DNA from 3 places in the Exiguobacterium sp. SH5S13 genome. Region 1 is predicted to be linked to each of the others. Evidence: riboswitches for the same ligand, from Rfam matches in the RefSeq annotation. Region 1 holds a riboswitch; each other region holds the start of a gene.
What was found. A riboswitch is a leader RNA that binds a small molecule or an ion and turns the genes downstream of it on or off. The one in region 1 is predicted to bind S-adenosylmethionine.
Positions count from the first base shown of each region.

Region 2: another riboswitch for S-adenosylmethionine. It lies ahead of EVJ30_RS10755 (Na+/H+ antiporter NhaC family protein); the one in region 1 lies ahead of EVJ30_RS12135 (MetQ/NlpA family ABC transporter substrate-binding protein).
Region 3: another riboswitch for S-adenosylmethionine. It lies ahead of msrA (peptide-methionine (S)-S-oxide reductase MsrA); the one in region 1 lies ahead of EVJ30_RS12135 (MetQ/NlpA family ABC transporter substrate-binding protein).

Region 1 covers NZ_SJUS01000025.1:5,160-16,002, reverse strand. Annotated here, with positions in the region: gene EVJ30_RS12180 (MalY/PatB family protein) at 1-557, opposite strand, end outside; gene EVJ30_RS12175 (M48 family metallopeptidase) at 675-1,331, shown strand; gene EVJ30_RS12170 (methyl-accepting chemotaxis protein) at 1,381-2,286, opposite strand; gene EVJ30_RS12165 (hypothetical protein) at 2,654-3,904, opposite strand; gene EVJ30_RS12160 (hypothetical protein) at 3,914-5,215, opposite strand; gene EVJ30_RS12155 (DUF302 domain-containing protein) at 5,321-5,704, opposite strand; gene EVJ30_RS12150 (Spx/MgsR family RNA polymerase-binding regulatory protein) at 5,877-6,272, shown strand; gene EVJ30_RS12145 (methionine ABC transporter permease) at 6,303-6,965, opposite strand; gene EVJ30_RS12140 (methionine ABC transporter ATP-binding protein) at 6,937-7,971, opposite strand; gene EVJ30_RS12135 (MetQ/NlpA family ABC transporter substrate-binding protein) at 7,981-8,802, opposite strand; SAM riboswitch class I at 8,880-8,983, opposite strand; gene EVJ30_RS12130 (iron-containing alcohol dehydrogenase) at 9,028-10,041, opposite strand; gene EVJ30_RS12125 (aminotransferase class I/II-fold pyridoxal phosphate-dependent enzyme) at 10,038-10,843, opposite strand, start outside.
Region 2 covers NZ_SJUS01000020.1:14,044-24,886, reverse strand. Annotated here, with positions in the region: gene EVJ30_RS10760 (GGDEF domain-containing protein) at 1-1,679, shown strand, start outside; SAM riboswitch class I at 1,778-1,873, shown strand; gene EVJ30_RS10755 (Na+/H+ antiporter NhaC family protein) at 1,945-3,228, shown strand; gene EVJ30_RS10750 (TVP38/TMEM64 family protein) at 3,265-3,897, opposite strand; gene trhO (oxygen-dependent tRNA uridine(34) hydroxylase TrhO) at 4,121-5,062, shown strand; gene EVJ30_RS10740 (divergent PAP2 family protein) at 5,180-5,605, shown strand; gene EVJ30_RS10735 (PucR family transcriptional regulator) at 5,709-6,932, shown strand; gene ald (alanine dehydrogenase) at 7,064-8,194, shown strand; gene murB (UDP-N-acetylmuramate dehydrogenase) at 8,267-9,187, opposite strand; gene EVJ30_RS10720 (diacylglycerol/polyprenol kinase family protein) at 9,342-9,992, opposite strand; gene EVJ30_RS10715 (DUF1836 domain-containing protein) at 10,141-10,764, shown strand; gene EVJ30_RS10710 (LURP-one-related family protein) at 10,840-10,843, opposite strand, start outside.
Region 3 covers NZ_SJUS01000029.1:876-11,718, reverse strand. Annotated here, with positions in the region: gene EVJ30_RS13145 (alpha/beta hydrolase) at 45-923, shown strand; gene EVJ30_RS13140 (CPBP family intramembrane glutamic endopeptidase) at 901-1,599, opposite strand; gene EVJ30_RS13135 (lysozyme family protein) at 1,687-2,370, shown strand; gene EVJ30_RS13130 (DUF1643 domain-containing protein) at 2,404-2,991, shown strand; gene EVJ30_RS13125 (GTP-binding protein) at 3,010-4,206, opposite strand; gene EVJ30_RS13120 (hypothetical protein) at 4,542-4,808, opposite strand; gene EVJ30_RS13115 (SMP-30/gluconolactonase/LRE family protein) at 4,821-5,702, opposite strand; gene rlmN (dual-specificity RNA methyltransferase RlmN) at 5,866-6,927, opposite strand; gene EVJ30_RS13105 (amidase family protein) at 6,997-8,391, opposite strand; gene EVJ30_RS15310 (hypothetical protein) at 8,512-8,673, shown strand; SAM riboswitch class I at 8,718-8,817, shown strand; gene msrA (peptide-methionine (S)-S-oxide reductase MsrA) at 8,880-9,398, shown strand; gene EVJ30_RS13095 (GRP family sugar transporter) at 9,428-10,291, opposite strand; tRNA gene EVJ30_RS13090 (tRNA-Ala) at 10,434-10,506, shown strand; gene EVJ30_RS13085 (four-helix bundle copper-binding protein) at 10,623-10,843, shown strand, end outside.

The DNA.
Region 1 (10,843 bases):
ACGCGCGCGAGCTCGGACTCTGTCCAGACGCGACCGACCGGATTATGCGGTGAACAGAGCAAAAACAGTTTCGCCTGTCGCATTGCGTGTTCGAGGGCGTCAAAATCCATCTCATACTTGCCATCGACTTGTTTGAGCGGGGCGTCACGCACAACGCGTTTCAACCCGGTCACGAGTTCATGGAATGGTGGATAGACCGGTGATTGGATGACGATCCCGTCCCCTTCCTTCGTCAACGCCTCGACGATGTGGGTCAGTCCGGGCACGACCCCGCTCGAGAACAGCACATGTTCGGGGGTGACGTCGAGTCCGTGTCTCCGCCCGTACCAAGAGCTGACGGCTTCCTGGGCTTCTTTCGCGAACATCGTATAGCCGAACTCTCCTGTCGCCGCACGCGCCGCGAGCGCTTCCGAGATCGAAGGTGCCGTGCGGATATCGATATCGGCCACCCAGAGCGGCAGTACGTCAGACTTCACATGGAACCAGCGCTCGAGGCCGTCCCATTTCACCGAGTCGGTGCCGACCCGGTCAAGCGGTTGATGTAAGATTGATTTCATAGTGATCCCTCCTGTCCCTACTGTAACAAAAATTGAAGCCACTGGTCGTCAAAAGCGTGGCGGATTTTCGAGACGTCGGCTATAATCGACCGAGAACAGTGTTTGGAGGTGACAATGATGAGCGTAAGTATCATCCGCCATAAACGGCGAAAGAAAGCGGCTTTCTACATAACGGCCGAAGGGATCGAGCTCCGCATCCCGGCCCGGTTGTCGAACCGGGTCGTCGAGACGATCTTAAGCGAGCATGCGGACTGGATAAACGACCGGCTCGCGGCATTACCTAAAACCCCGTCGTTGCCGAACGACCGGCTCCGTTATCGAGGTGAGACCGTGCCGCTCATGCGCACGAACGCCGTTGACGCCTTCGACTACGACGGGACAGCTTTCCGGTGCCCGGACCGGTGGGACGAGTCCAGGATAGGGGCCGCATACGAGGCGTGGCTCCGCGACGAGGCGCTCACTTATGTCACCAAGCGGGCGCCCCACTATGAACGTCTGCTCGGGGTGAGCGCTGCGAAAGTCCGCATCGGCCATCAAAAGACGCGCTGGGGCTCGTGCAGCTCGCGCGGAACGATCTCGATCAACGTCCGGCTCATGCTCGCGCCGATCGAAGTGATGGATTATGTCATCGCCCACGAATGGACACATCTCGTCCATTTCGACCACTCCAAATCGTTTTGGTCGACTTTATCCTCTGTTTATCCGGACGTCGATGGGGTGATGGCGTGGTTGAGACAACACGGTCATACGCTCATCGTCAAAAAAACCAATTGAGTGGACTCGCCACCGACGACGGTGGCGGTTCCTTCAATTGGTTTTTTCGTCAGATCGCCGAAGTGAACTGTTCGGCCGTCCCGTTCAATGACTGGGCCGACTGCTCGATCTTCCCGAAGCGTTCGAGCGTCGCTTCCATGATGTTGACACTCGCATGAATGTCTTCGTTCGATCGTGAGACGCCGTCGACAATCGAGGCGAGCTCTTTGTTCATCCCCTCGGTGTTGGCCCGGACCTCGATGACGGCGCGCTCGACGAGACGAGACAAGTTACGAACCTCGGTCGCGACGACGTTGAAGCCGAGGCCGTGTTCACCTGCCCGTGCCGCCTCGATGGCGGCGTTCAGTGACAACAGGTTCGTCTGGGCCGCGATCTCTTTGATCGTACTGGCGATTTTCGTGATCTCTGCCGCTTGGTCTTGAAGGTTGCCGAGCGTCTTCAAGTTTACCGATGCGTCCGACTCGAGCCGCTCAATCGTCCGCTTCAAATGTAGGCTCTCCTCCATGCCACGGCGGGCCCGGTCATCAAGATTCTCGGCCATATCACGGAACGTGCGGGCGTATCGTTCGATCGTCTGTTGCCGCTCGGTGATGTCCGAGGCGATCTTGACGACACCGATGACGTCATCCCCCTCATAGATTGGCATATACGTCGCCTCGAGCCAAATCGAGTCGCCCCGGGCGTCGATGCGTTCGATCTTGTCGGCCGAGCTGAACCCGTCGAACAACTTGTTCCAAAACGCTTGATAGTCCGTACTGTTGACGAAGTTCGGCGTACAGAACAGATGGTGCTGCATCCCGACCATCTCATCGCGTTTGTATTTCATCGCCTTGGCGAAGGCGTCGTTCACATCGACGACACGGCGCTGGCGGTCAAATCGAATCATCGCCATGTTCGCTTCGATGGCGCGAAGCACGTCTGGTGACGATAGGCTGACATCTCTCGTTTCAATCATTCCGATAATTCCCACCTTTATAATTTGAGTTATTTCAGGACATTTTTCCTTTGTTAGTACAATCGAATTCAAGTGTAACTTGTGATAAAAGTCCTGACTAGCGCCGTTTTTAACAGTAAGTCAATATCTTGAGTTTGAAGTATTTACCAACTTCATCACAGGTCATCAGACAATGAATCGCAAAAAAAGAACTCCTCGTTTACAGGAGTCCCATTCGACCTTTTCGTGAAACTGACGGTGCTAATCTTGTAAAAAGATTTGCTTCTACGTAGTTGTCGATTCTTCGGTCAGTTGCGCGCGATTGGCGGATTCATCGACACCGCCAATCGTCGCTGCAGCCGAAGTCTCATCAAACCAAACGTTCTGCTTACTCCACGGCACTGGGAAAAAGTTCATGGAATATTTTCGCACCTTCACTCGACAACTTGAACTGTTCGTCCGTGTTCATATCTTTCACGAAGACATCAACTTTCTGCGAACGTTTGTGGTAACTCAACTCGAACTGTTGACCACGATTTCCTTTCAGCAGCGTCAAATACATGTACTCGCCTGCTTCCCCACTTTTGGTCGAAGGTGTCCCCGTCTCGAGCGCCTCGGTCAATCGTTCATAGCCTTGCCCCTCGATGCTGACTGCGTCCGGATAGTAAAACGGGACACTGGGATGGTACGGGTATTTATGGACATAACCGATCGAGACGGCATCGGTATCGGTCGGCTCCGTGATGAATGGATTCGGTTTGAATCGAATCGAGATCGTCTTCGTCATCTTTTGACCGTTTGACTCGTAGGTTAATTCGTATAACGGAAACGGTTCGAGCGGTTCGAGCGTACCGCCTTCAAGAAGCGTCCGGACATTTAAGTTGTCGACTCCGACCAGTAATTCGCCATCGTTCAACGAATGCTGGCCATAGTGAATCCCGTCACTCGACATTAACATGTATGGCGTCTTCGTCTTCGTGCCATATCCTAACGCAACATGAGTGTCCTCCCTGACCACGTAAGGAGCAAAATCTAAATACGGTGTGAAGACCCCGTCGTCCCCGATTCCAAACTCGATGGACCCGTTGAAACCGGGCGAGATCGTATAAAGACTGTTCATGAACGGTCGAATGGTGAGGTCTTGCCTGTAAGAATGAATCGCTTCTTCCCGTGATAACCTTTCCCGAATTTCTTCTGTCCCGCTTACTACGCTAGGTAGCAACGAGATCTCGCGTGCGGTCTCGTCTTTCAAAAACTCCGGTCTTTCCTCCAGCTTGACCGCCCGATATCCCTCGACATGGTCCGACTTACACAGCGCGTAAACGGCATCACCTTCGACGAACGATGCCTCATTGAAGGCGTATGTTTCAGTATCGGGCTCAGTGAACGGCATTCGGCTTGCAAACGTCACGCCAAGCAAGGATAGATGGTCCTCCTCGATATCGTTGAGTAACTCGCCTTGTTCACAATAGGTCAACATGTCCTTGGCCTTGATTGCCTGCACTTCAAGGTCATGTGTGATGTGCTCTGCCGTCCAATGGGCCTCGACAACATCATATCGGACTACTTCTTGGTCCCGGGCGCACCCTGCGGCCAAAACGAATAGCGATAGACCGATTCCTAATCCGAACTTTTTCATCAGTTCACCTCAATTCTTCGGTGTCTTCTTCAAGTCGGGGAAGTAGGACAAGAACGTCTCCGCCCCTTCGCTCGTCAGTTTGTACGTTTCGCCGGTCAGTTTATCCGTCAAGAAGATGTCTATCTTTTTTGAGCGCTGTTTATACGTCACTTCAAACTCTTGGCCTTTCAGCCCATCGAGAATCGTCAACTGATGATACTCGCCCGCATCCCCACTGCGATTGACCGATTCTGCCGCGTCTATGGTGTCGATCAAGTCGGTCATGTCGGTCCCGGCCGCCTTGAGGACATCCGGATAAGCAAGAGGCTGTTCATGGCTGAACGGTTTCTTATGTAAATAGACGAACGGTTCATCAGATTGCCACATAGACTGCATGTCGGTATGCTCCTGCTGAAGATCACGTTCTTCTTCCGTGATGAACGTCTCTTCCCGATACGTGATCGTCACCGTGTCGGTGATCGGCGCTCCGTCTTTCATGTACGTGAACGTAAAGATCGGGTAGCTCTTGCCGGACTCAAGTACTTGTTCGGTGAGCGGAATCCGTTCAATTTTTAATGATTCATATCTCGGGGCCGCCTCGGTCGCGTCAAACGTGACTTCAATCGGTTGAGACGAGAAAGAACCGTTCTGATGCCCCATCAACACGTACGGAAGCTTCTCTTCTGGACTGAAGGCCATCATCATTTGGACGTCACCCATCGACGACGTCGCCGGTTCGAACGTATTGATCGGGAACAGCGTCGGCCAACCTTCGACAGCGATCTCCATCTCCCCATACAGCGCCTGTGAGAAGCTGAATAACGAATCTGGAAACAATTCAAGTTCATGGTCATATCCGCTCTTTACCTCTGATTGAAGGAACATCGCTCCGTCCGAGGCTTTCGTCTGTAACACGGCAGGAGCACGGCCGATCGAAGTTCCTGTCGACGCGCTTATCTCTTCTGGGAAAGACGGAATCACTTCCGCTTGGAGACGATGAGAGACCATATCGCGGCAAATTGCATAAGATTTATCCCCTTTGACGTATGTCACACTTTTGAACATGTAATCTTCCCCTGAGTTCGTCAAAGGGGGCCGGCTCGCCACGACCGTGTCGAAGACCGTTAACTCCCCGTCTAGCGACGTCGTCAAGTCACCCGTGCACGCCGCTAACGTCTCATCGATATCGGTGACCGGCTCTGCCTCAAGCGAATATTTATTCACGGTCCAATGGTGATCGATATAATCCAATTTCAACGCGCTCGTCTCGTCTTTTCCGCATCCGGAAAGTAAAACCGCGCTCAACAGCATCCATTTGACAGATTGTTTCAACGTTTCCGCCCCTCGTCTTCTTGATGACCCAATTTTACCATTATCTTACTTATTAAAGAACATAAAAAAACCCGTCCACTTACTTGGACGGGTTCGACGCTTCGATTAGATGCTGTTATCGATGGCGCGTGTCAGTCTCGTCTCGACATCCAGTGCGATGGACTGGAGCGACTCGTCCTCGATCAATTCGATCAGTTTCGTCGGTTTCGGCATCCCGACGTGGGTCGCCCCGTCTTTTGTGAAGACGGCGAGCTTGCAGGGCAGGAAGTAGCCACCCTCCCGGTGCGCCGTGATGACTTTCTTGGCCTCTTTCGGGTTGCACACTTCGAGGATATGATAGTCCCCGTCGATGGCTTCCCCTTTCTCTTTGAGCGTATCACTCAAGTCGAAATCCCACAGCACGCCGAACGCTTCGTCCTTGAGCGTCGCTTTCAACTTCTCGACCACTGCTTCGACCGACTGATCCGTCTTCACCGTATAATCAAACATATAAGCCCCTCCTTGTTTGTTGTCTCTCTCGTCATGTACCCGAACTAGTCTGAAACAAATCGTATCGTCGTTTTGAAAAAGTATATGTGATTTGAAACATATTCCGCGTTCGACTCGTAGTAATGAGAGAAAATAAAAGAGTCCATACTTACGCAAAGGAGAAGTGGTTGTCGTGACGGTCACCGTATTCACGCATACAAGCTGCAGTTCTTCCCGCAAGACGCTCGATTGGTTACGCGAACAGAATATCCCGTTCATCGAGAAGAAATTGACCGACCAAGGAATGTCGTTCACCGAGTTCAAGGAGATGCTCCGGCTCACCGAAAACGGGACGACCGATCTCTTGTCTGTCCAAAAAAGTGTCTACAAACAAGCGGCCGACCAGCTCGACGAGATGTCGCTCCGCGAACTGTACAGTTTTGTCGCGACGCATCCACAGATCTTGAAGAGTCCGATCGTCGTCGATGACAACCGGATCCAGATCGGGTTCAGCGAGAAAGAAATCCGGACGTTCATCCCGCGGCATAACCGGATCGCCGACTTGAAACGACTATTAGACAAACAGTAAGAGCGCCGCAAATTTTGCGACGCTCTTTTGTCAGGCTTTCTTTAGTCGGGCCGCCAAACGGTTGCCGAATGATTGGATCGACTGCACGAGCAGGATCAAGACGAAGATCGTCACGTACATGACTTCCGGCTCGAACCGGAGATGCCCGTACTGATAGGCGATATCGCCGAGTCCACCCGCACCGACGAGACCCGCCATCGCCGTCGCACCGATCAGACCGATCGTCGCGATCGTCAGACCGAGCACGATTGACGACCGCGCCTCACGGATCAATACGTACCAGATGATCTTACGCGTCGAGATGCCCATCGCCTCGTACGCCTCGACGACGCCGCGATCGACTTCGAGCAGTGCCGACTCCATCAAACGGGCGATGTATGGCGCCGTGAAGACGATGAGCGGCAACAGCACGCCTTGGACGCCGATCGTCGTCCCCATGATGAAACGGGTGAACGGCAAGATGAAGAATAGCAGAATGATGAACGGGATCGAGCGGACGACGTTGATCACGCTCGACAATGCCCCGTAAAAGTAACGGTTCGCGAGCCGGCCATTCGGCCGCGTCAAGACGAGGAGCGTCCCGAGCGGCAAGCCGATCAGTGTCGAGATGACGAGCGCGACGCTGGTCATCGTCAGCGTCTGGATCGTGCCCGTCCAAATCAAGTCACCCCAATTTTCCCAAAACTGTAGCATGGTTCGTCACCTCCTTCACTTTGACGCCGCTCGCTTCAAGGTAGCGGACGGCTTGGTCGGTCTGTGCCTGGTCCCCGTCGAGATGGACGAGCAAGTTGCCGACGAGACCGCCTTTCAGCTTTTTGATCCCGCCCCCGATGATGTTCGGCAGCAGGCCGAACCGTTTCGTCAGCTCGGCGAGGACGGCCTGTTCGGTCTGGTGACCGATGAACGACAAGTTGACGAGCGTCCCGTGCGAGCTCAACACGTCGACGACTTCTTTCGGCACGTCGAGGTTCGCTTTCAAGAAGCGGCGCGTCGTCGGATGTTGCGGGTCTGAGAAGACGTCGAGGACGTCGCCTTCCTCGACGATCTTGCCGGCGTCGATGACGGCGACCCGGTCACAGATCCGCTCGATGACTTCCATCTCATGGGTGATCAAGAAGATCGTCAGACCGAGCTCGCGGTTGATCTCGAGCAACAGATCGAGGATTGACTCGGTCGTCTCCGGGTCGAGCGCGCTCGTCGCCTCGTCGCTGAGCAGGATGTCCGGCTCGTGCGCCAACGCCCGGGCGATGGCGACGCGCTGTTTCTGGCCGCCCGAGAGTTGCTCCGGGTAATGTTTACGGTGATCGGTCAGTCCGACGATGTCGAGATACTTGTCGACCCGCTCGCTGATCGAGCGTTTATCGAGTCCTTCTAGGCGGAGCGGGATGGCGACGTTGTCTTCGACGGTCGCCGTCTTCAACAGGTTATAGTGCTGGAAGATCATCCCGATGCGGTGACGGAGCTTCGATAACCCTTTTTTGTCGAGCGTCGTGATGTCTTGCCCTTCGATCTCGACTTGACCTGACGTCGGCCGTTCGAGCAGATTGATCATGCGGATGAGCGTGCTCTTGCCGGCGCCGCTCCGACCGATGATGCCGAAGATCTCGCCCTTTTCAATCGTCAGCGAGACGTCGTCGAGCGCAGTGACGGTCCCTTTGTTTACCGTGAACGTTTTTGAGATCTGTTTGAGTGCGATCATAGTGCCTCCTTAAAACGCTGGGACGATCGAGCCGTTGAACGTCTCTTCGATGAACGTCCGGACCTCGTCCGAGTGGTAGTAAGATTTGAGTGTCTCGACGACTTCATCGTCCTTGTTGTCGGTACGGACGACGACGTAGTTCGGGTACGGGTTGTCGACCGTGTCTTCATGGAACAAGGCGTCCTCATTGATCGATAGGCCGGCACCCATCGCGAAGTTCGTGTTGATGGCCGCGAGCGCGACTTCCGGGAGCTGGGTCGGGAGCTGTGACGCCTCGAGCTCGATGAATTCGAGGTTGAGCGGGTTCTCGGCGATGTCACGTTTCGTCGCCTTGTCCGTCAATCCTTCTTTCAAGGTGATGAGTCCGGCCGTCTCATACAGGCGCAGCGCTCGAAGTTCGTTCGCCGGGTCGTTCGGGACGGCGACTTTATCGCCTTCCTTCAACTCCTTGATGTCCGTCAGCTTATCCGAATAGAGCCCCATCGGGAAAGCGACCGTCTTGAACACGTCGTCGATCTTATAGCCTTTGTCCGACTTCTGCAGCTCGAGGAACGACAGCGTCTGGTAACTGTTCACGTCAAGGCTGCCTTCGTCGAGCGCCGTGTTCGGCGTGTTGTAGTCGTTGAACACTTTGATGTCGAGCTCGAGGCCATCCTCGGCTGCGAGTTCTTTTACTTTCTCGGCGATCTGCTGGTGCGGTCCGCCTGTCACGCCGATCGTGAGGGATTCTGTGCTGAGCGCTTCGCTCGCGTCCGATTGGCCGCACGCCGACAAGGCGATGGCCGCGAGTAGAGATGTTCCTGCGAGTACTGTTTTCTGTTTGATGTTCATGAATGATTCCTCCTCCAAAATAAAAGCCCGCTACTCATAAAGAGTGGCGGGCACGACAAGTCAAAGACAGTCGGACACGCTCATCTCCCAGACGTTTCGTCTGTTGGAATTAGCACCATGATCGTTACGATCTGGTTGCCGGGTTTCATAGGGCCAGTCCCTCCACCACTCTTGATAAGCTATCGGTCTTATTTAATTGTTATCATCTTACTTTTAATCCTTTTATTAGTAAACAGAAAATACTGAATTTTCAAAAATTATTTTCAAATAGTCAATATCGAGCGGGACGGGTGATCGTTGCAATTCAGTCTCGGCCCGGACCGCGTCGACCAGTTGCGGGATGTCGGCCGGAACGAGTCCGAGCGTCTCAAGTGACGTCGGCGCGCCGATCCTGGCGAGCCACGCCTCTAAATACGGGGCGTCAGACGAGCCACGCAACCGTTCTTGGACAAGGAGGCCGAAGCCGACCTTGTCGCCATGTAAGAACGGATGGGTCGACTCGAAGCGGCTGAGCGCGTTGTGGACGGCGTGGGCGACGGCGACGCGTGTCCCGGCGTCACCGAAACCACCGACGGCACCGCCGACGGCGAGGATGTGATCGACCGCGAACCGGGTCTCTGGCCCATACGCGGTGAAACTGGACTCACTCAAGTCGAGTTCGACGAGCCGGCCGCATTGTTCGGCCAAGGCGAGACCGGTATTGACGCCGGCATCAGGCGAACTGTCGCCGCTCAAATAGCGGGCCTCGTAAAACTTGGCGACCGTGTCGATGACGCCGGCTCGGAAGTAGTCGTACGGCGAGTCCGTCACGACCCTCGCGTCGACGATGACCCGCTCGATGACGACGCGGAACACGTCGTAGCGGTCATAGGCACCCTGCTCGTCATAGATGACGCTGAGCGGTGTGAAGGCGGCACAGTTCGAGGCGAGCGTCGGGATGACGATCAGCGGGACACCTTGCCGGTAAGCGACGAGTTTCGCCGTGTCGACGAGCTTGCCCCCACCGACGGCAAGGAGGACATCCACATCCTTCAAACGGAGCCGTTCGACCTCCGCGTCCGTGCATTCGCCACGGAACAGCGATGTCGGATAGGCAGTGATCGCTGGCAGGACGCGCTTGACGACGTCAAAACCGTTCTGCCCGCGCAGCACGTGAGCACGACGGCCAGCGATCAATTCATCGAGCCGCTCGAGCGCATCATCCGCATGGTCGTACTCGAGCACGGCTTGGCGGATCATGCCCGGACCTCTTCATACGTCGCGAACAGTTTCTCGATCCGCTCGACGGCCTCGTCGATCTTCGGCTCGGCGGAGACGAGCCCGAACCGGACGTACCGCTCGCCTTCTGAGCCGAAGAAATAGCCAGGCGTCACGGCGACCCCTGCCTCGTGGAGCAGCTTATGCGAGAACGATTTGGCGTCCCCGTCCGGCACTTTCGCCCAGACGAAGAACGAGCCGCTCGGGGCCGTGATGTCCCATCCGGCCTGACGTAACCCGTCGACGAGCCGGTCGCGGCGGGCCTCATACAACCGTGACAAGTCGTCCCGGAGCGAACGCGGTGACTCGAGCGCGGCGATGGCCGCCTCTTGGATGGCCGAGAACACGCTCACATGGACGTGGTCCTGATACGTGTTGATCGCCTCGATGATGTCGCGGTTGCCGACGGCGAAAGCGACCCGCCAGCCGGACATGTTGAACGCCTTCGACATCGTATACACCTCGATGCCGATGTCTTTCGCTCCCGGCGTCTGCAGGAAGCTCGGCGGGACGTGACCGTCGAAACCGATGCTGCCGTAGGCGAAGTCGTGGACGACCATGAGGTCATGCTTATTCGCGAAACGGACCGTGTCGTCAAAGAACGCGGGCGACGCGACGGCACCGGTCGGATTGCTCGGGTAGTTCAAATACATGAGTCGCGCTCCCTGCGGATCGAGCGTCTCATAATCAGGAAGATAACCGTTCTCTTCCCGGAGGACGAGGTCGTGGACGACCGCGCCGGCGAGACGCGCCCCCGAGATGTAGTCCGGGTAGCCCGGGTTCG
Region 2 (10,843 bases), on a different contig from region 1:
TGAATCATTTTCGCAAAATGTCCGTCCTCGGTTGGAGCATTTGGAGTTTGATCGTTTTACTGACCATCACCTTGTTTACAACCGGTGTTCTTGATATTCCGGCAATCGAGCCGCTTCCGTTCATCTTGATCGCGCTGCTCGTCGTCATTTTCCAAATGGACTCGATTGAACGAAAAGGCATTTATTTCACGTTTTCAGAAAGTATCGTCCTCATCATCTTTTTATTCTTTGATTTTGAGACGGCGCTCCTCGTCAACCAAATCGGACTTCTCGTCTTTCAGTTCGCCAACCTAAAACCGCGCGTCGCGCTCCGCCGCTTTCGGTTCACTTATCCTTGGAACGCGATCACGTCATTTTTAGAAATCGCCATCCCGGCAAGTGTTTACTTGGCCCTCGGAGGTGAAACTGGTCTTGGCTTCTATTCGCAGGATTCGTTCGTTCCGCTCGTCGGTCTGATCATTGCCATAATTTTGAACACGGTCGTCCAGAAGTATCAGGTCGGCTGGTGGTTCCGCGTCGATATCCCGGTCCGTGATTTTTTGAGCATCGCGTTTTACACATACATCGTCAGTTTGGTCTTCATCTTCGCCGCGTCGTTCTTCCGTGAGACGAACTTGCTCGTCGTCAGCAGCATCGCGGCCGCCCTCACGTTCTTTATTAAGCGGTTGATGATTCAAAAAGGGCGCCAAGACGCGTTCAAGTCATTGATCGAACAGTACGATGAAGCGAAAGAGGCCGTCTCCCTATCTCAAAGCGAGGCCCAGGCGATTGAAGTGTTCTTGAGTCAATGTGAGCGCCTCAACCAATATGATAAAGGGTTTGTCGAGTTCGTCCTGTTCGACCGAACGCTCTATTTCGATTTGTTGACGCGACAGCCGATCGACCGTCCACTCGTCTTCGACTTGATGGAAGCGCGCCATCCACACGCCAAGTCTGTCGATTATGAGATGCGCTTCGAATGGGACGCAGCGTTGTCAGATGCGTTTCATGACGATTACCACAGCTTCATCTCGGTCCAGTCAGAAGAGATTGACGGGATTCGCACACGTATCGTCATGATTGGTGAACACGTCTATGGCTATCCCCCCATCATTCAAAACGAGATGGTAAAACTGTTGAAATCGTTCAACCGAACGATCAGCCGATGCCACGAGCGCGACCGCCTATACACGGAAAGCCGCACCGATAGCTTGACGCTGCTCGCCAATGCGCGCGCGTTCTACGAGTATGGGATTCAACAAATCTCGGACGGCTCGATGTACCCGATCTCGGTCGCGATGCTCGACATCGACTTCTTTAAAAAAATCAATGACACGCACGGTCACCAAGTCGGAGACAGCGTGCTCCAAGAGTTCGGGCGGCGAATCCGGCAAATGCTCCGGACCGATGACTTTGCGGCCCGTTACGGGGGCGAGGAGTTCATCTTGCTGCTCAATCATTGCGACGTCGACCAAGCCGTCGATATCGCCGAACGGATTCGGCAGAAAATTGAAGATAAGCCGTTCCGTGTCGATGGGGTCGATATTCCCGTGACCGCCTCGATCGGTGTCGATACGATTCAAGCGTTCGGCGACAAACGGCTTGACGATACGATCCGTAACGCTGACCGGGCCCTTTACGTCGGCGGCAAGTACGCCGGTCGTAACCGCGTCGCCCATTACAACTTTTTGACGACATGACTTCCCCCCGCGTCCACTGGCGCAGGGGGATTTCTGTTGACAACCCGATTTGAAACAGGTACGTTAGGAAACGTGTCTAACAACTACATCATGACGACTTTTTATCAAGAGAGACGGAGGGACTGGCCCTTAGATGTCTCGGCAGCGGGTAACCTGTGCCAAATCCAGCGAGCGTTCTGCTCGAAAGATGAAAAGGGTGTCTCTTACAGAGAGAGCCTTTTTCGGAAGGCTCTTTTTTTCTATTCTTTGAAATGAGGTGAATCGATTGGAACAACCAACAGCTAACAAATGGGCGCTCTTGCCCTTGCTCGTCTTCCTCGTCTTCTTTATCGGGGCAGGTATTTATTATGGTGACTTTTACAAGTTCCCGGTGCTGATCGCGGCGTTGATCGCTTTAATTGTCGCCGCGATGATGACGAAAGGAAGCGTCACACAGACCGTCGAACGTATCGCCCAAGGCGCCGGTAATCCAGGTATCTTGATCATGATATTCATCTTCCTGCTCGCTGGCGCGTTCTCGACCGTCGCCGGTGCAATCGGTGCGATTGACGCGACGGTCAATGCGGCGTTGACGTTCCTGCCGCCGTCACTCTTACTGAGCGGATTGTTCGTCATCGCTGCCTTCATCTCGATGGCGATGGGCACATCGACCGGTACGATTGCCGCGCTCGCCCCAATCGCGCTCGGCATCCATCAAGAGAGCGGGGTCAATATCGCGATCGCGGCCGCGGCCGTTGTCGGCGGGGCCATGTTCGGAGACAACTTGTCATTCATCTCAGATACGACAATCGCCGCCGTCCGGACACAGCGGACGAACATGCGTGACAAGTTCCGGACCAACTTTTGGATCGTGCTCCCGGCCGCAATCATCACGACCGTCCTGTTAGCCGTTCTCTCAAGTGGAGAATCGACGATTGAAGTGGCCGCGTTCGAATGGTACAAATTGATTCCGTATCTCGCCGTCATCGTCCTCGCCTTGACCGGACTGAACGTCATCCTCGTTTTGCTCGGCGGCATCGCGCTCGCTGGCATCATCGGACTGATTGACGGAAGCTTGGCCGTCACGTCTTACGTTACGGCGATGGCCGACGGTATGATGGGCATGGCCGAGATCTCGCTCTTGACGTTATTCATGGGCGGACTCGTCGGGCTCATCTCGCATAACGGTGGACTCACCTATTTACGAGATGCACTCACGTCACGGATTCAGCGCCGGGCTGGTGCGGAATGGAGCATCGCCGGGCTCGTCAGTGCGACGAACGTCGCGACGGCGAACAATACGATCTCGATTCTCGTAGCAGGCCCGCTTGCCGCGAATATCGCCGATACGTATGACATCGAACGGAAAAAGTCAGCGAGCGTACTCGACATCTTCTCGTGCGGGGTACAAGGACTTCTGCCTTACGGGGCGCAGCTCCTCATCGCCGCCGAGTTGACGAACACGGCGTCCCCCGCCCTCGTCCCGTATATGTTCTATCCGTTCCTCCTGTTCATTTGCGGAGGCTTGGCGATCGTCTTCAACTTCCCACGTTTCAAAAAAACCAACTAAGCAAAAATCCTCGAAGGCGGCCGCCTTCGAGGATTTTTATGTTCTTGCTTCACGTTTACGTTTGAGCTCTTCGTTCCGTTTTTTGAAAGCGCGCCGTTTGAGAAGTTCTTCGAGACCGCGACTGATCGCCCACAATACGAGCAAGAGCAGGCCGAGCATCGATAAGCGGAACGGGCTTTGGATGAACTCTTGCCACTGATCACCGATGACCGAGAAGATGATGACGACGAGCAGTTTCCCGAATCCGGCCGCCAATACGAACGTTCGGAGCGGCATTTGAATCAAGGCGAGTAAGTACGTGATCAAACTGACCGGGATGAACGGCAACGAATATAAGAATCCGAGCGAGATTGGACTCATATGGTTGATGCGATCGAGCCAATAGACACCCTGTTTATGTTTTTCGAGCCAACGCGTCATCGGTTTGCGGAACACGTATCGGACGGCGGCGAACACGAGGAGCGTCCCTGCCAAACTGCCGATCCATGACAAGAGAACACCAAGCCAGAAGCCATACGTGGCAGCGTTCGCCGAGATGATCAAGACGAGCGGGAGAAACGGGAAAATCGCTTCTAGGAACGGGGCTCCGAGTCCAGCCCAAGGACCTCCCGGCAGTCCTTGGAGCCATTCGATGATGTTCAATATATATTGTTGTAGTGATGTGAGCATCTCAGTTTCCACCTTCGGCTTTCGTTACTACCTTTTACCCGAATTCGTTCAAGAGGACGCATCCCCCTGCCCTCCTCAAAAAAAAATAAAAAGTATTTGCGAAATTTCACTGTGATATCTATCATATAATAATGGACTTGTGGTTGCAGGCAAGTTCATTCGTCGAACGACACAACCCAACGTTCGTTTTCCTGCAAAAAACTGAACACAGGGGAGCAATAACATGGAAACAAAACCAATGCGGGTCTTACTGTACTATAAGTACGTCAACATCGAGGACCCAGAAACACTGACACAACAACACCTCAAGTATTGTAAGGACCTCGGGATCAAAGGACGTATCTTGATTTCTTCCGAAGGAATCAACGGGACGTGCTCGGGCACTTGGGAACAAACCGAACAGTACATGAACGACTTGAAAGCCGATCCATACTTCAGCGACATCGAGTTCAAAATCGATGAAGTCGAAGAGCATGCTTTCAAGAAAATCTTTGTCCGTCACAAACAAGAGCTCGTGACGTGGCGCTTTGATGGCGAGTTCGACGTGCCTAAACAACACGGTGCGTATCTCGAACCGGAAGAATGGAAAGAGATGATGAATCGCGATGATGTCGTCATCCTCGACGTTCGTAACAACTACGAGTACGATCTTGGTCACTTCAAAAATGCGATCAAAATCGACGTAGAGGCTTCTCGTTACATGCCAGACTGGCTCGAGGAGAACAAAGACCTCTACGAAGGGAAAACACTTCTCACGTACTGTACCGGAGGCGTCCGTTGCGAGAAATTTACCGCATATATGCGTGACCAAGGTCACGACAACATCTTCCACTTAAAAGGCGGCGTCGCCATGTACGGCAAGGACGAAGCGACGCAAGGTGAAAACTGGGACGGCGAGCTTTACGTCTTTGACGAGCGCATCAACGTCCCGGTCAACACGGTCAATCCGTCAGTCGTTTCAGCGTGTATGCACTGCGGAACGAAGACGACCCGTTACGTTAATTGTGCCAACCCGGAGTGCAATAAACAACACTTCTGTTGTGAAGAGTGTGAGCCGAAACAGATGCGTTCATGCTCGAAAGAGTGTCAGGAGCATCCACGCAACCGCTTTATCATCGAGAACATCGCGGAAAAACTTCAAGAGACTGAAGGCGTCGTCGGGTAACAAAAATCGACCGAATAGCGTCGCGGGCATTTGCCCGCGACGCTATTTTTGACAGAAACTTTACGTCTAGCGCGGCATGGAATCGGGTATAGTGTAGATACTATTGTCAGACAGGAAGTGACTGAATTGCTCTTTAACGAACCGTTACTCGCCGCAATACTGGCCTGGTTTATCGCACAGGCGGCCAAACTTGTGACCGAACTCATTCGAACACGTGACTTTGAACTTGAAATTATGTTCGCCTCAGGCGGAATGCCAAGTTCCCATACCTCGACCGTCGTCGCGCTCGCGACCGCGATTGGCCGGGCTGAAGGCCTCGACTCGAGCATGTTCGCCCTCGCGCTCACGTTTGCGACGATCGTCATGTACGACGCGACCGGCGTCCGTCAAGCCGTCGGTTTCCAAGCCCGTCTATTGAACGACTATTTTAAAGGGATCAAGCACGACACACCGATCTTGAACGAACTCGTCGGCCATACACCGTACCAAGTCATCGTCGGCGCATTGCTCGGCCTCGTCGTCGGACTATTTTTCCCCATGTAAACGATACACACGTTCAGGCATGTCGTTCCCCTCTCAAAAACTGTCCATCTTTTTGTGAACTTTCACAACAGAGACGGTATAGTGATAGAGAGGAGGAATCGACATGCCTTTTTTACAGAAATCATATGAATCGCTCGACACACTCGCCGAAGCGATCGGGCAAGCGATCCGCGCACCGATCACGATCGAAAATCGCCACCATCAGCTACTCGCCTATAGCACGCATCCCGACTCGACCGACCCGGCCCGGATCGCGACCATCATCGGCCGCCGTGTCCCGGAAGCCGTCATCGAAGATTTGTGGGAAAGCGGTATCCTGCAAGAGCTGATCGACCGAGACGAGCCTGTCGTCATCCCGGCCCGGATGGCCATCGGTCTCAGCGAGCGCGCCGCCGTCGTCATCAAGCAGCAAGAAGACGTGCTCGGCTACATTTGGAGCCTGGCCCGGACGACCCCGTTCTCCGAGCAGGAACTCACCGTCTTGAAGGACGGGGCAAATATCGCCAAGAAACTGCTCATGACGATCGCCATGCACGAACGTCGCATCGATGCCGAACTCGAGCGTTTCTTTTTAGAAGTGCTCGCTTCGCCATACCTCGCTCCCGCACATCGGGAACGCTTGAACGAACTTGCCCCAATCGCCGTCGCGAATCGCCTGACGATCATCGACTGCTTGCAGCCGATCACTCCGCAATTCGCTGAGCGGTTATTTTATGCGCTTGCGACACAAGAAGCGATCGAGGTCGTCCTTCACGCCATCGACGGCCAACAGCTGCTCGTCTGGCACTATATGAAGTCCGAGCTATCTGAAGAAGAGGCCGCCCTCCTCCAGTGGGCCGACCGCTTCGAGACCCAGCTTCAAGACAAGTTCACTGACGCCGAACCTCGCCTCGGGATTAGCCGTCGTTTCTTCGAGAGCGATACGCTCTATGCCGCGACCGAGGAAGCGAGACGGGTCACATCGCTACGCCGGAAGTTCCCGTTCGAGCTCGCTAGTGCCCGGGCGTTCGAGCAGATCGGCATCTATCAACTCGTCCCCGATTTGTCCCGACGGATCGGCCTGCGCCTCGAGACGCACCCGACGATCGAACGGTTGCAGGCGTATGACCAAGTCCACCACACCGAACTCGTGACGACGCTTGAATGGTATTTCTATTTTGACGGGAACGTCAAACGAGTCGCCGCCCACCTCCATATCCATCCGAACACGGTCTTGTATCGGATTCGACGGATCGAAGAACTGACGAGCATCACCCAAGTCTCGCTCCCGGAACGGGCTGCTATTTATTTAGCGATCAAGGCCGGACAATATCGTCAAGACGACTGACCCCCACTTTGTGAAAAATCACAAAGTGGGGGTTGCCGTTTTTAGAATCCATGCTAAAGACAGCGATTTCACTTGGGTCTATACTAGAGGTGTGAACAGATTGTGTCAGCAGATAGAAAGGGGAACTACACATGAAAATCGGGGTATTGAAAGAGATTAAAAATAACGAAAACCGCGTCGCGTTGACGCCGATGGGTGCATCCGTCTTGACGGAACTCGGACACGAGGTGCTCGTCGAGACGGGGGCCGGTATCGGGAGCGGCTTCACGAATATGGAGTACATCGACGCTGGGGCAAGCATCGTCGATTCAGCACAGGACGTTTGGGGAGACGTTGAACTCGCCTTGAAAGTAAAAGAACCACAGCCGTCAGAGTATCAATATTTCCGTCCAGACCTCACGCTCTTCACGTATTTACATTTAGCGGCCGAACCTGAACTCACGAAAGCGCTCGTCAATTCAGGCATGACCGCCATCGCCTACGAGACGGTCGAAGTCGACCGTACGCTTCCGCTGCTCACACCGATGAGCGAAGTCGCAGGACGGATGGCTGCTCAAATCGGGGCGCAAATTTTAGAAAAACCGCATGGCGGCAAAGGGATCCTCTTGTCAGGTCTTCCCGGGGTGCCTCGTGCGAACGTCACCGTCATCGGGGGCGGTGTCGTCGGAATGAACGCGGCCCGCATCGCCATCGGTCTCGGAGCCAACGTGACCATCATGGACATCAGTCCGGCTCGTCTCCGCCAAATCGACGACCAGTTCGGGAACACGATCAACACGCTCATCTCGAACCGCTATAATATCGCGAAGCAAGTCGCCGAGAGCGACCTCGTCATCGGTGCCGTCCTCATCCCGGGCGCGAAAGCACCTAAACTCGTCACGAAAGAGATGGTGCAACAAATGTCACCGGGGTCAGTCATCGTTGATGTCGCCATCGACCAAGGCGGGATCTGTGAGACGATCGATCATATTACGACGCATGACGCGCCGACGTACGAACGCTACGGTGTGCAGCACTATGCCGTCGCCAACATGCCAGGGGCGGTCCCGCGCACGTCGACGCTCGGTTTGACGAACGCGACGATGCCTTATATCGTCGAGTGCGCTCAAAAAGGAATCTTCCCGGCGCTTCGCGAAAATGCAGCGCTCCTCAAAGGGTTGAACGTCATCGACGGTACGGTCACATACGAAGCCGTCGCCCGTGACCTCGGCTACACGTTCGTACCAGCCTCTGAAGCCGTCACGAAGCAGCTCCACGCGTAATCGAACACATCCGAAATATGCGGACAGAAAGACGCCCGAACGGAAAATCCCGTTCGGGCGTCTTGCGTATGTTTATGCGTTTTCGACGGCGATGTCTTCACCGATGATTTTCACTTCAGGTTCAAGTTCGATCTCAAACTTCTGTTTGACCGTCGCTTGGACGTGACGAATGAGCGAGATGTATTCAGTCGCTGTCGCCTGATTGATATTGACGATGAAGCCCGCGTGCTTGAGTGATACTTCCGCCCCGCCGATGCGCTTGCCTTGCAGTCCGCAATCTTGAATCAGTTTACCGGCAAAGTAACCGGGCGGGCGCTTGAACACACTGCCGCATGACGGATATTCAAGTGGTTGTTTCGATTCACGCTTATGCGTCAAATCGTCCATTACGTCTTTGATCGCTTCATAACCGAGCGGATCGAGTTCGAACGTCGCCTCTAAGACGATCAAGCCTTCTTTCGAAACTCGGCTCGTTCGATAATCGAGGTCAAGCTCATCTTTCGAGAGCGTGAGCAGTTCGCCGTCTGGCGTCAAAACGACCGCACTCGCGATTACGTCTTTCGTCTCGCCGCCGTAGGCACCCGCGTTCATGTAAACAGCGCCTCCGACCGTTCCCGGAATACCGCATGCGAACTCCAGTCCAGACAGCTCTTCAGTGAGCGCCTGGCGCGACACGTCGATGATGGCCGCTCCTGCTTGGGCGATGATCCGGTTGCCGTCACGGCGAACCGTGTTCAATTCGTTCAAATTCAAGACGATGCCACGCAGGCCGCCGTCTCGAACGATCAAGTTGGACCCGAAACCGAGAATCATGAATGGTACGTTCTCGCGATGGGCGAGCTCGAGGACGGCTTGAACTTCTTCATACGTGTGTGGAGCTACGAAATAATCCGCTTTCCCGCCCAATTTTGTATATGTGTGTGCTGACAGCGGCTCGTCTTGCTTGAAGCGCTCGGCCGGGATGATTGTGAGTAGTTGGTCTAAAAAGCTCATGCGTTGCCTCAATCCTTTACGGTCTATTTTATTAGTGCCGCAAGCGAAAAAGTTCGCCTCGGACACGTTGCTGAATGGTTTCAGTACGAAACACAGTATACAAATGTTTACCGAGAGTGACAAGCAACGTTTTCTTTACAATCTAGCAAATAGTTTACAACAATAATGATGTCGCGACGGCGACGACAATCGGGATTGTGAAATTATCCCAGTCTCGATACGAAATCGCTTCTGTCAGCGTCGCTATGATGGAAATGATAAACCCATAAGTTACCACTTGCCACATCGGAATACCTTTCCACAAAAACAATAAAAAGAGTACCACGTACGAACTTAAGAACATGGCCATGCTGCCTTGGAACGATCGCTTTTGCCCATACAGGTCATAGATCACCGTCCCATATTTTCGTCCAATGAGGGCTGCTAAGCCGTCTCCCCATGCCAATACGAGCGAACCCGCTAAAAAGGCGAGCGGTTCCGTCTCGAAAAAGAAGAACAAGATGACGAGGAGTGCGATCGGATAATAGACGGTCCCGAGCGATTTCCGCTCGGTCTGATGGACCGGAGACGGGCTCTTATATAGAAGCCACGCGTTTGCGAACGTAAAGAACACGAGCGGTATGGCAGCGATGTACCATGTGTCCATCAACCAGACGGCGAGCAATGACCAATGCCCGACTGCAATATGTACACTCTTTCGAATTGTCTCATCCGTCCAGCCGAGGCGCTTGCCAATCTGTTCGAGACCGACAAGAAACACCAGGACAATGACGATGGACAGAATAGAACTGACCCATTCATTCATCGTGGGACCACCTTTATGTGCGATTTTTATACGTACTCATTATACCTTAATCAAGCCAGAACCTAGCTTCCTTTTCAAACATTTGGTAGAATGAGGTCAAATGACTGTATAGCCTGCGAACGAAGTCGGCTATAGAAAGGATGCCTGTATGCGCGACGCAAATTCGATTCAAACGTTGGCTGATTGCCTTCACTATATGCGGGTTGGTGACGTCGATCGGGCCATCTCACTTTTTCCTGAAGAAGTGCGTGAGCATTTCCCGAAAGAGCTTCGTAAAATCCATTTGTTTCATATTGAAAAGAACGGATTGTCGATCAATCAAATCGTGGCTTTGGCCAACACACTGACCGGAGAGCATTTGTCCGCGACGACGATTCAAAACTGGACGAAACGCGAAGTTCGTAAAATCATCGGTGTCCCCCGGGTCGGTAAAAAATATTCGCTACAACAGGCTGCGATCATTTATTTGCTCGACGACTTGAAGCATCTGTTTTCGCTCGAAGAGACGAGCTCGCTGCTCGCACTCATCTTCAACAATCCCGACCGCGACGAGGACGACCTCATCTCCCCGATCGACTTCTACCGCTTGTACGCGGAGTATGCCAAGTCGACGAGCCCGATCGAGATGTTAGACACTCGTGCGAAGCGTTCGATTGAGAAGATGGGACACACCCATCCGAACATCATGCACGTTCTGAAGCTATGCTTGTACGCGCACCGCGTGACGACACTCGAGATCGAGGCCAAACACTATTTAAGCCGCTTCATTTGAGCCAATCAAATGAAGCTTTTTTTGTGGAACGCAAAAAAAAACACCAGTCGCAGTGACTGGTGTTCGTCATATTGGTTAG
Region 3 (10,843 bases), on a different contig from region 1:
ACGATTCGTTTCGGGTACAATAATGGAGAAGGGAGCGGTTTTATATGCAGAAAAAATGGAAGTACGGTCTCGCGACTTTGTTCACAGGCTATTACGCCGTCAGTTATTACGCGTTCAAGCGGATGACTCGCGGAAAACGTAAGACGCCCGAGATGCTCTTAGCACCCTATACGAAAGAAGATCAATCCTTTTATCACGACGTGCCGTTCGAGCACGTCTCCCTCCGTTCCCGTGACGGCTACCGTCTGTATGGCCGGGTCTATCGGAACAATAATCATAAAAAGTGGGTTGTTTTTGTCCACGGTTATACGGCCTCCCACAGCTTTATGGCACCGCACTTGGCGATGTTCCACCGGCTCGGCTATAACTTGCTTGCGGTCGACTTGCGCTCACACGGAGAGTCGGAAGGGGTGTACGCCTCGTACGGATACCACGAGAAACATGACATCGTCGACTGGGTCGAGTGGTTACGTGACCATGAGACGGTCGATCAAGTCGGGCTCCACGGCGTATCGATGGGTGCCGCGACGATTCTTCAGGCCGGCCCGCTCACTGATGTGGATTTTTTGATCGCCGAGTGCCCGTTCGATGACATGAGGCAACTCATGCGCTACCAATTGAACGTGCTGCATCGCTTACCGGGTGACTTGTTGTTGCCCGGTATCGATTACTTCTTGTGGAGTCGGGCCCGGTTCACGATGCGGCAAGTCCGACCAAAAGCAGCGCTCGCATCAATCACTGCACCGGTGCTGTTCATCCATGGCACGAAAGACGACTTTGTCCCGACCTGGATGTCCGTCGAGATGAACGCACTCAACCGTCAGAACGCGCTCGCACTCATTCACGGCGCCGAGCATACGAATTGCATCTTAAAAGACCAACCTGCCTACGAGAACGCTGTCAGTCAGTTTTTGCGTCGGTGACGTGAATCGGCCCGGCGATCAAGTCGAGCAACGTATGGATGAGGATCAGCGGCCACAACATTCCCATCGCCAAATATAAATAGCCGAACAGGAAACCGACAAGGCCCGTCGTGACAACCCCTTTCGGACCCTGGTACGCATGGGCCAGACCGAACAGCCCGCCCCCGATGATGGCGAGCGTCGCATCCGGGACGTCCGTGTATAAAGAAATCGTATACAAGAGGACGCCGCGGAATATGAACTCTTCGGTCGCCCCGGCCGTGAACGATACTGCGCCCCACGCCCTCGCTTCGTCGGTCGTGCGCGGAAGGAGCAACCGTTCAATCTCAAGCCCGTAAAACGGCCGAAGCTTTGTCCGTAACGCGGCCGACGTCTTGACGAGCAAATAGAACGCGATGAGACCTGAGATGACTATGGTCGAAAAGAAGAAATACTGCCAGGCGCGCCCGTCCCCATCCGGCGGCGCGAACCCGAGACCGACCGCTTCCGGCGGGACTTGGAACAAGAAGACGAGCGCTAGTAAGAGCAGGCTCAGCCCCCATGCCGACTTGATCGTCTCTTCATAGACACGGGTTCTCCCGAGCGCCTCGATCATCGGCTTCACGAGCCGGGCGTTGAATAGTTGTACGATCAATAAATACGCAAGAATAATCGTAAAGACGACCTGTTCAAGCATCTATATCCTCTCCTGTCCTTCCTGTTAGCTATATGCTACACTATTCGGGTATTGTCTAGAAAGCTAGGAGGCGGAATCTTGAAACGAATGATGCTGCGACTGACCGGCGTAATGCTTGTGATCGTGCTGTGCCTCGGCGCAATCGGCTGGTTTGGTCAACATGATAAAGTGAACAACGCCCTCTACCGGGCCTATTACGGTGACCACGGTATCCCGGCGGTCCACCAAGACGTCTACAAGGAAGCCGCGGCCACCTATGACGTCGATTGGCGGCTACTCGCCGCCGTCCACCGTGTCGAGACGATCTTCTCGCACAGTTCATCGATGCGCTCTTCGGTCGGCGCGATCGGACCGTTCCAATTTATGCCGCGGACGTGGCTCGGTTGGCAGTACGATACGGATGACCAAAAAGGTGATGTCCCGGAAGACGAAGTCGATTTGACCGACTTGACGCTGATTGAGCAGTACGGCGGCTTAGGCCGAGACGGGGATGATGACGGCAAGGCCGACCCTCATAGTTTGGTCGACTCGGCCCATGCCGCCGCTTACTATTTGAGCGAGCACGGCGGGCAGACGACTGATTCGGTCGACTCGATTCAAAACGCCATCTTTGAATACAACCGGAGTGACCAGTACGTGTCAGACGTCATGTCCTTTTATGAGCAGTACCAGGACGAGCTGTCGTTACTGCCTGGTGACGCGACGACGACAACGCAGCAGGTCGCCCGGTATACGATCCGGTATCTCGATTGGTTCGCAGGCTGGGCATGACCCGGCACTATTTGGTTAAAGTGAGGAAACAACATGAACACGCATATCGAGGAAGTGACGATTCGAGTCAAATCGATATTTAACGAAGACAAGACAAAGCGTTACATGCGAACGTATGAATTCACCGATGTCGTCGATGGGGTAATTTGTGCCGTCATCATCTATTCTCCACGGATGAGCGATGCGTTCTTATCAGGTACGACATCTCAACGTGCCTACATGCTCATGCGGAACCATTTGGACAAACCGATCCGCGAGATGCGCGTCATCAGTCTCGTCCCGACGCTCGCCATCAATGACAACCTACCCTACGTCGAGTCCCAACTCGACGAAGTGAATTTTCATTACGTGGAAGAGACGCTCGACGAGGTCGAGACGAGCGGCGGCATGATCATCGTCGGTTGGGGCTCACCCGGACGCCTCATGCACCATTCCACACTGTACAAGACGTTATTCGCCGAGCATGAGGCGAGCATGTATTGTATCGGTACGACGTCAAAAGGCGAACCGCAACAAATTCGCATGGCCAACGAAAATACGATACTCGAAGCGTTCAATAACGAATCGATCAAACCGAAATTTAAGATCTTGAAAGAGACAAAACAGGACGACTCGAAATGAGTCGTCCTGTTTTGTCTCTTATTCGTATGTCCGTACCGCGTCATATCCCGGCAAGTTGTCCGAGAGCGTCGACCAATCTGACGCCATCTCCTCATCCGACAGCAGACAACGGTCGAGTTCACGCTCGACAGGCTCACGGTCCATCCGCTGACCGATTAACACGAGCTCGGTCTGTCGATCCCCATACGGCTCGATGTAATCCGTCTCGAGCTCTGGTTCGGCGGCAAACATCTGCTGTCGCTCTACTTCCGGGAGTGTCGCCAACCAGCGGCCGGCGTGTTCGAGCGTCGACGCGTACCCCGCTTGTGAGAACAAGCAGGCGATGTCGCTCCGAGAAGCGATCCATAAAAACCCTTTGGCCCGGACGATTTCTTCCGGGAACTGTTCGATCCACGCGAGCAACCGCTCGGGATGGAACGGACGGCGGCGGCGATAGACGAATGAACTGATGCCGTATTCTTCGGTTTCAGGGGTATGGTCGTCTGTCTCGAGCTCTTGGATCCATCCGGCGGCGTGCATCGCCTGGTCAAAGTCGAACAGGTTCACGTTTAAAATGTCAGACAAACTCACGTTGCCGTATGTGCTTGTCAGTAACCTCGCTGCTGGGTTTAGCGCACGAAGCAGACCCGCAATCTCATTCAGTTCGGCTTCCGTGACCCGGTCCGCCTTGTTGAGGACGATGATGTCCGCAAATTCGACTTGGTCGACGAGTAGATCGACGACTTCCCGGACGTCATCCGTGCCGACCGCCTGTTTACGTTCATGCAGCGATTCGCCCGAATTGAAATCTTTTAAAAATCGATATGCGTCGACGACCGTCACCATCGCGTCAACATACACCCGGCTCGTCAAGTCGATACCCAAGGCTTCATCCGCATATGTAAACGTCTGCGCGACCGGGATCGGTTCTGAGATGCCTGACGACTCGATGATGATGCCGTCGAGCTGTCGGTCAGTCGCGATCTCGCTGACCGCCTCGAGTAAATCTTCTCGCAACGTGCAGCAGATGCAACCGTTAGACAGCTCCAACAACTTCTCGTCCGTCCGCGAAAAGCCCGCCCCTTCAATCAATCGCTCATCGATGTTCAGTTCACTCATATCGTTCACGATGACGGCATATTTTTTACCGTCCCGATTGTTCAACATATGATTGAGCAACGTCGTCTTGCCACTTCCCAAATATCCGGACAAGACTGTGATCGGAATTCGTTTCATGATGTATACCACCTTTAAATCGTAATCATTACTTTTTAGATAATGAACGGGATCACGTCCGTTGTCAACAAAAATACACGCTCAAAAGGAGCGTGTTTTCTTGTTGACTAACATAATTGTTATCGCTCGTCCTTCCGGCGCCCATGCTTTCCGCAGGCAATCCCGGAGCCACATCGCGACTCGCGTCGCTGCTGGGTCTCCGTTGGATTGCTTTCCTGCAGGAGTCGGGGCGCCATCGAACGAGCAACGCAAACGGTCGCCATCTAGCGGCCATTTGTCTTTTTCTGAGGCCTCGACGGCCGAAGAAAAAGCTCTGGATATGTTCTTCGTACCGGTTATTCTTCTAACGCTTTCCGTTCTGCCTCAGAGCGAGGATACGTGTTCGCTTGCCAATCGGCCCGGTAAATCGAATCAAGTTGCGTCAATCCGACCTCGTCATCATCCTTATCGGCATCCACACTCGGCGTCTCGTCCCACTTTGGTTCAAGATACGTATGGTCTTCTTTCCGGGCCCGGTCGTCCAATATCTTTTGAATCCCGACCCGAGCCACCGCCGCTAGTGCCAATCCGATTCCCGCTCGCACGAGCAATCGCTTCACCATAGCCTTCCCTCCTTAACGACCAAACCGATAAAGTGGCATCCCTTTCACGTCCGTATCGATCTTGAAGACCGAACCCGCATCCGGATGAGCGGCGAGCGCCTCGTCGTCCATGCCTTCCCGTGCCGTCGTGATTGCCAATTGTTTTAAGTCATCCCCGATAAAACTACACGACGTGACGTTCGGCGCCGGGACGATGACTTCAAGCACTTTTTGTCCCGTCTCCGGATTCCACCGCGTGACGCGCCCGCCTGCAAAGTGGGCAATCCATAAAAAGCCGTCTTCATCCGACGTCATGCCGTCCGGGAACCCGTCCTCATTCTTGAAATCAATGACGACCTCACCTTCCCCGAGCGTGCCCGTTTTCAAATCGAACGGGAACTTGCGAACCGTCTCGGTCGGCGTATCGATATGGTAAAACGACGTATGGTCAGGTGACCACGTCAACCCGTTCGATAACGTCAATCCGCTCAACATGACCTCGGTCGTGCCGTCGCGGTTCAAGCGGAACAACGTCGCCTGCTCAGACTCGTCTTTTAAGTGGAGCGTCCCGGCGAAGACACGACCGTACGGGTCGGCTTTCCCATCGTTGAAGCGAAGGACACCTTCCGGGTCATCAAGTTCGACGAGTTTATCGAGTTGTTTCGACGTTTCATCCCACTCATAGATACCATCCTTCAATCCGACGATCACGCCGTCGGTCACTTTAGGGACGACAAACCCGACCTGCTGTCCCATATCAAACGAAGATAATTCATCTTCTTTCTCATCGTACCACCAGAGCGCGTGCCCTTCGATATCGACCCAGTAGAACCGCTTCAGTTCAGCGTCCCAGCAAGGCCCTTCCCCGAGCGTGTTTCTGACTCGAATCCATAACGTAGCGTTTACTGTCTCCATTGAATTGCCTCCACTCTCTGCTTTGATATCAAAAGACTATTCCCTGAGGGGGTAAGGACTATTCATCATTCACAAAAATGTTTAAAGATATTTCTCGTCTGACGCATTATACGCCCGGGCACGATAAAAACGCTCCGAATCGAAACCGATCCGGAGCGCTCGTTTATTTGGCGCCTTCGACGTTCATTTGTTTACTGCGTAATTGACCGCATGCCGCATCGATATCGGTCCCGTGCTCGAGACGCACGCCCGTATTGATGCCCCGTTTTTTCAAGACGTCGTAAAACGCCATGATGTCCTCGGTCGTACTCCGTTCGTACTGGATGTGCTCGTTGACCGGGTTGTATGGGATCAAGTTGACGTAAGACTTGTCTTTGATGTCATTGATCAACGCCGCGAGTTCTTCGGCATGTTCTGGCAAGTCGTTCACTTTCGAGAGCAAGATGTACTCGAACGTGATCCGTTTATTCGTCTTCTCGACGTAGTAGCGGATCGCCGGCATCAGTTTATCGAGCGGGAACGCCCGGTTGATCTTCATGATTCTCGTCCGCAGCGCATCGTTCGGCGCGTGCAGCGAGAGGGCCAAGTTGATGCGCAGGTCAAGGTCCGCGAACTTGTAGATCTTGTCGGCGAGTCCACTCGTCGAGACGTTGATTTTACGAGGAGCGATCGCGAGACCGCGATCGTCTTTGACGACACGGAGGAAGTCGACCAAGTTATCAAAGTTATCGAACGGCTCCCCGATTCCCATGACGACGATGTGGCTGACGCGGTCACCTTCACCGACCTCGTCTAAATAGTGTTGGACGGTCATGATCTGTTCGACGACCTCGCCGGCCGTCAAGTCGCGTGTTTTTTTCAAGAGGCCGCTCGCACAGAAACTACAGCCGATGTTGCACCCGACTTGTGTCGTCACACAGACGGAACGTCCATACTTATGGCGCATGAGCACCGTTTCGATATAATGCCCGTCGTGCAGTTTAAGTAAGAATTTGACCGTGCCGTCACCCGCTTCTTGTTTGACGAACAGTTCTTGTGTCGTCAGCGCATAGTTCGCCTCAAGCTGTTCGCGCACTTCGGGACGAACCGCGATCTCGTCGAGCCGTCTGACACGGTCGATGTAAAGCGAGTCCCATATTTGTCTGGCGTGGTAGGCACTGTATCCCCAAGATACGCAAGCGTCCGACAGCTGATCAAATGTCAGCCCATATATAGATGATTTCATTGTAATCTGTCCTTTCTTCAATCCGCATACGTACCATTGTAGCGGACGTGAGCGACAGGTGCAACGTTCTTACATAGGCGGGATCGGACGCGTCACGTGGCGTTCGAACGCGTAGGCGATGCGGATGAGGTCTCGTTCCGCATAGCTCGTACCCGTGAATGACAGCCCGAAAGGTGCCCCGCTCTGTTTGGGCTTATATGGGATCGTGACCGTCGGGTGCCCTGCCTTCGCCGCCATATCGTAATTCAAGTCGTGTGGCAACGCCAGGGCGTGAAGCGTTTGTTCCATCAATAAACGATCGAGGCCGTCCGTTTTCGCTTGCCGGACATCGGCTAAGCGTCGCTCGAGGTAGCTCGACTCGGTCAAACGCCCTGATAACTGATTCGCTTTCTCGAACGTAACTTGTCCGTGCGGGATCGTTTCCGGGTGACGCTTGTTCCAGTCCATCACGTCCTTGAGCGTTTCATATGGGAGCGCTGTCGTCGCCAAATACGCCTCAATCCCGAGCTTGAACTCATGGTAGAGGACGTCGCCTTGGTCAAGTCCGTCGTTTGACGGCAGGTCGACTTCGACGAGCTCGACCCCGCTCGCTTTGAGTAACGCCAGCGCTTCTTGATAGAGCGTCTGTTCTTCATCCGACAGTTCCGTCTTCACGAAACCGACGCGCATGCCGACGGCTTGACGTTCGTCGAGACACGTCCGGTACGGTGGACCGGCCGGCAGATGTGTCGTCGCCGGGTCCGAGCCGTCTTCCCCGCACATCGCTTCTAGTGCGAGCACCGCGTCGCGGAGCGTCCGCGCCATCGGACCTGCCGTATCTTGCGACCGCGAAATCGGGATGATCCCACTCCGGCTGATGAGCCCGACCGTCGGTTTGATGCCGACGATGCCGTTATGGACGCTCGGATGGATGATCGACCCGCTCGTCTCGCTGCCGACGGCGAGCATCGTCAAGTTCGCCGCAACGGCAGCCGCCGAGCCAGAGCTCGAACCGCCGACGTCGAGATTGTCACCATACGGATTGAGCGTCTGGCCACCGACCCCGCTCCATCCGTTCGGCATGTCCTCCGTCAAAAAATTGGCCCATTCCGATAAGTTGGTTTTGCCGAGAATGACCGCCCCATGCTCACGGAGGCGGCGGACGAGTTCAGCGTCACGACCCGCAAAGTGATGCTCGAGCGCCACGGCGCCGGCAGTCGTCCTCATGAGTCCCGCCGTCTCGATGTTGTCCTTGAGTAAAACGGGAATACCGAGGAGTGGCAGCCGGTCTCCGCGTCGGTAGGCACGGTCGGCCGCCTCCGCCTCGAACAACGCGTCCGGGTTCACTTGGATGACCGCTTTCAGTTTATCGTTCAAGCTAGCGATCCGTGTCAAATAGTAGGCCGTCACGTCCCGGGCCGTGAACGTCCCTTCTTTATAGCCGCACTGTGCGGTCTCGATGTCTAGTTCAAATAAGTCTTGCATCCAATTCACTCCTTATAGGCAATGTTATTCGGTATTCGCTGAATGCATCGAATCCCCTTCTTTTTATCGCCATTGGATGTGCAACTTGATACACTAGAAGAAACGTTATTGGAGGTAGCCATGTCCCGCTCTTACATCCTTGTTTTACTGTCCGTGTTCGCCCTGTTCTTTCTACAATTGTTCGGGGATGATTTGCCGTGGGCATTCCCTGCGTCCATCGCCCTCATTATCTTGATTGTTGGTGCCACGCTATTTCAACTTCGGCGCACACCAAATCGTTGACGTTTAAACGAGACAGATGATATGATGCTGTCACCAACTACATATCGATATCTTGAGTGAACGAGAGACCTGGCTCTATGACTTCACAGCAACCTGCTTCGGCAAGGTGCTACTTCCAGCAAGGCATCGCCTTGGACGATATGACAAAACGCTCATGTCGATGACATGGGCGCTTTTTTTGGAATGAACATGAGGGGGATTTTATTTTGGAAAAAGCTACATTCGCAGGCGGTTGTTTTTGGTGCATGGTGACACCGTTCGAGGAACAGCCAGGCATCGAAGGCATCGTATCCGGCTATACGGGCGGACACGTCGACAATCCGACGTATAAAGACGTCAAGACAGGCACGAGCGGTCATTACGAGGTCGTCGAGATCACGTTCGATCCGTCTCAGTTCGCGTATGAGCGCTTGCTCGAACTGTATTGGATTCAGACTGACCCGACCGACGACGGCGGCCAGTTCCAAGACCGCGGGCAACAATATGCGCCCGCCATCTTCTATCATACGGAAGAACAACGCGTGAAAGCAGAACAGAGCCGCGACGCGCTCGCTGCGAGCGGAAAGTTCAAACAACCGATTGTGACGAAAATCTTACCGGCTGACGTCTTTTACCCGGCCGAAGACTATCATCAAGATTATCATAAAAAAAATCCGGCCCACTATAAAGCGGACCGGAAACAATCTGGCCGTGACGAGTTCATCGACCAGACGTGGACAAGCTGACAACGACGGGCCTCATACCCGTCGTTTTTTTAGCTCTTCGCGAGCCCTAACATAAAACCGGCGACCACGATCAGACCGATCCCCATAAACACGAAGACGCGTTCTTTCGACGTCTTTTCTTCTTTTAGCAAGTAAATGCCACCGAGTGTCGCGACGACGACGTTCAGTTGAGACAGTGCGAACGACGTGGCGATGCCGACTTCTCCGCTCGAGACGAACAACCCGAAGTTCCCGATCCCCCAGGCAAGCCCGGCGAAGATGTTCTTGAACGTCTTCGGATCAAACTTTTTCACATCTTTTTCACGAAGACTGAACAAGAGCGCGGCGATGAACATCCCGAGTGACTGCGGTAGGATGGCGGTGATGCCATCGACCTCAAAGTAGTTGGTGAGGACGGCGTACGTCACGTAACCGATGCTCGAAACGAGCAGCACGAGTAGCCCTTTTTTCAAAGCACTACTGCTGTCAGATTCTTTATGTTGTTGATATGACGTCATGACGGCCCCGATGATGATCAAGACGAGGGCCGAGAAGCCGAGCCATAGTTCAGTCGGCGTCTTCCAGTCCCCAAGGACGATGACCCCGAACAGTGATGTCCCGACAAGCTGCATCCCTGTACTGATTGGCATCGCTTTCGAGACGCTCAAAATTTGGAATGACTGGAATTGAAGGTATTGTCCGAGCGCCCAGAACACACCCGATATGAAACCAGTCACGATCGCGAGCGTCGTGAACTCTGGTTTGAAGACGAGCTCGATGACAGTCGCCATTACCATCGCGCCGATCGTCGTGCCGACCAATTGTTGAATCGGCTTGCCGCCGACAATAGATACGATAAGCGGGATACTCCCCCACATGAGTGCGGGCAGTAGCGCCAGCAAAATCATCTCCATATGTTGCACCTGCTTTCTTAATATAACATTCTGTCTGTTCTTCCCGGCTCTAGCGCCCAATAAACTTCAAAAATGATTTTCAAAGTTCTTTCGTTTTTCTTGTTGCCAAATCATTTATTAGAATGATATAATAATTTCCAACGGGGCATTAGCTCAGCTGGGAGAGCGCCACGCTGGCAGCGTGGAGGTCAGCGGTTCGAGCCCGCTATGCTCCATTCCTTAAGTCGGTCCACTGATGTGGACCGACTTTTTTCGTGTCCCCGCCTCGGTTTAAGTCGACACGAACCGGGTAATGATTGTAAGACATCATTTATCTTAAGGGGGACTTCCAATGAACCGAGCCGCTGTCGAAGAGACGATTTTGGCCGTGATCGATTGTATCCGAGCGAGCAATCATTGCTTCTCGAAATGTTTACAAGAAGAAGATCTGCTGATGGTCTCGGAATGCATCCGGTTGACGAAAGAATGCGCCGAAGTCGCCACGCTCACCTTGAACGCGCTCGAAACCGACTCGGCGTTCACAAGACCGATCGCGGCGCTCTGTGCGCAAGT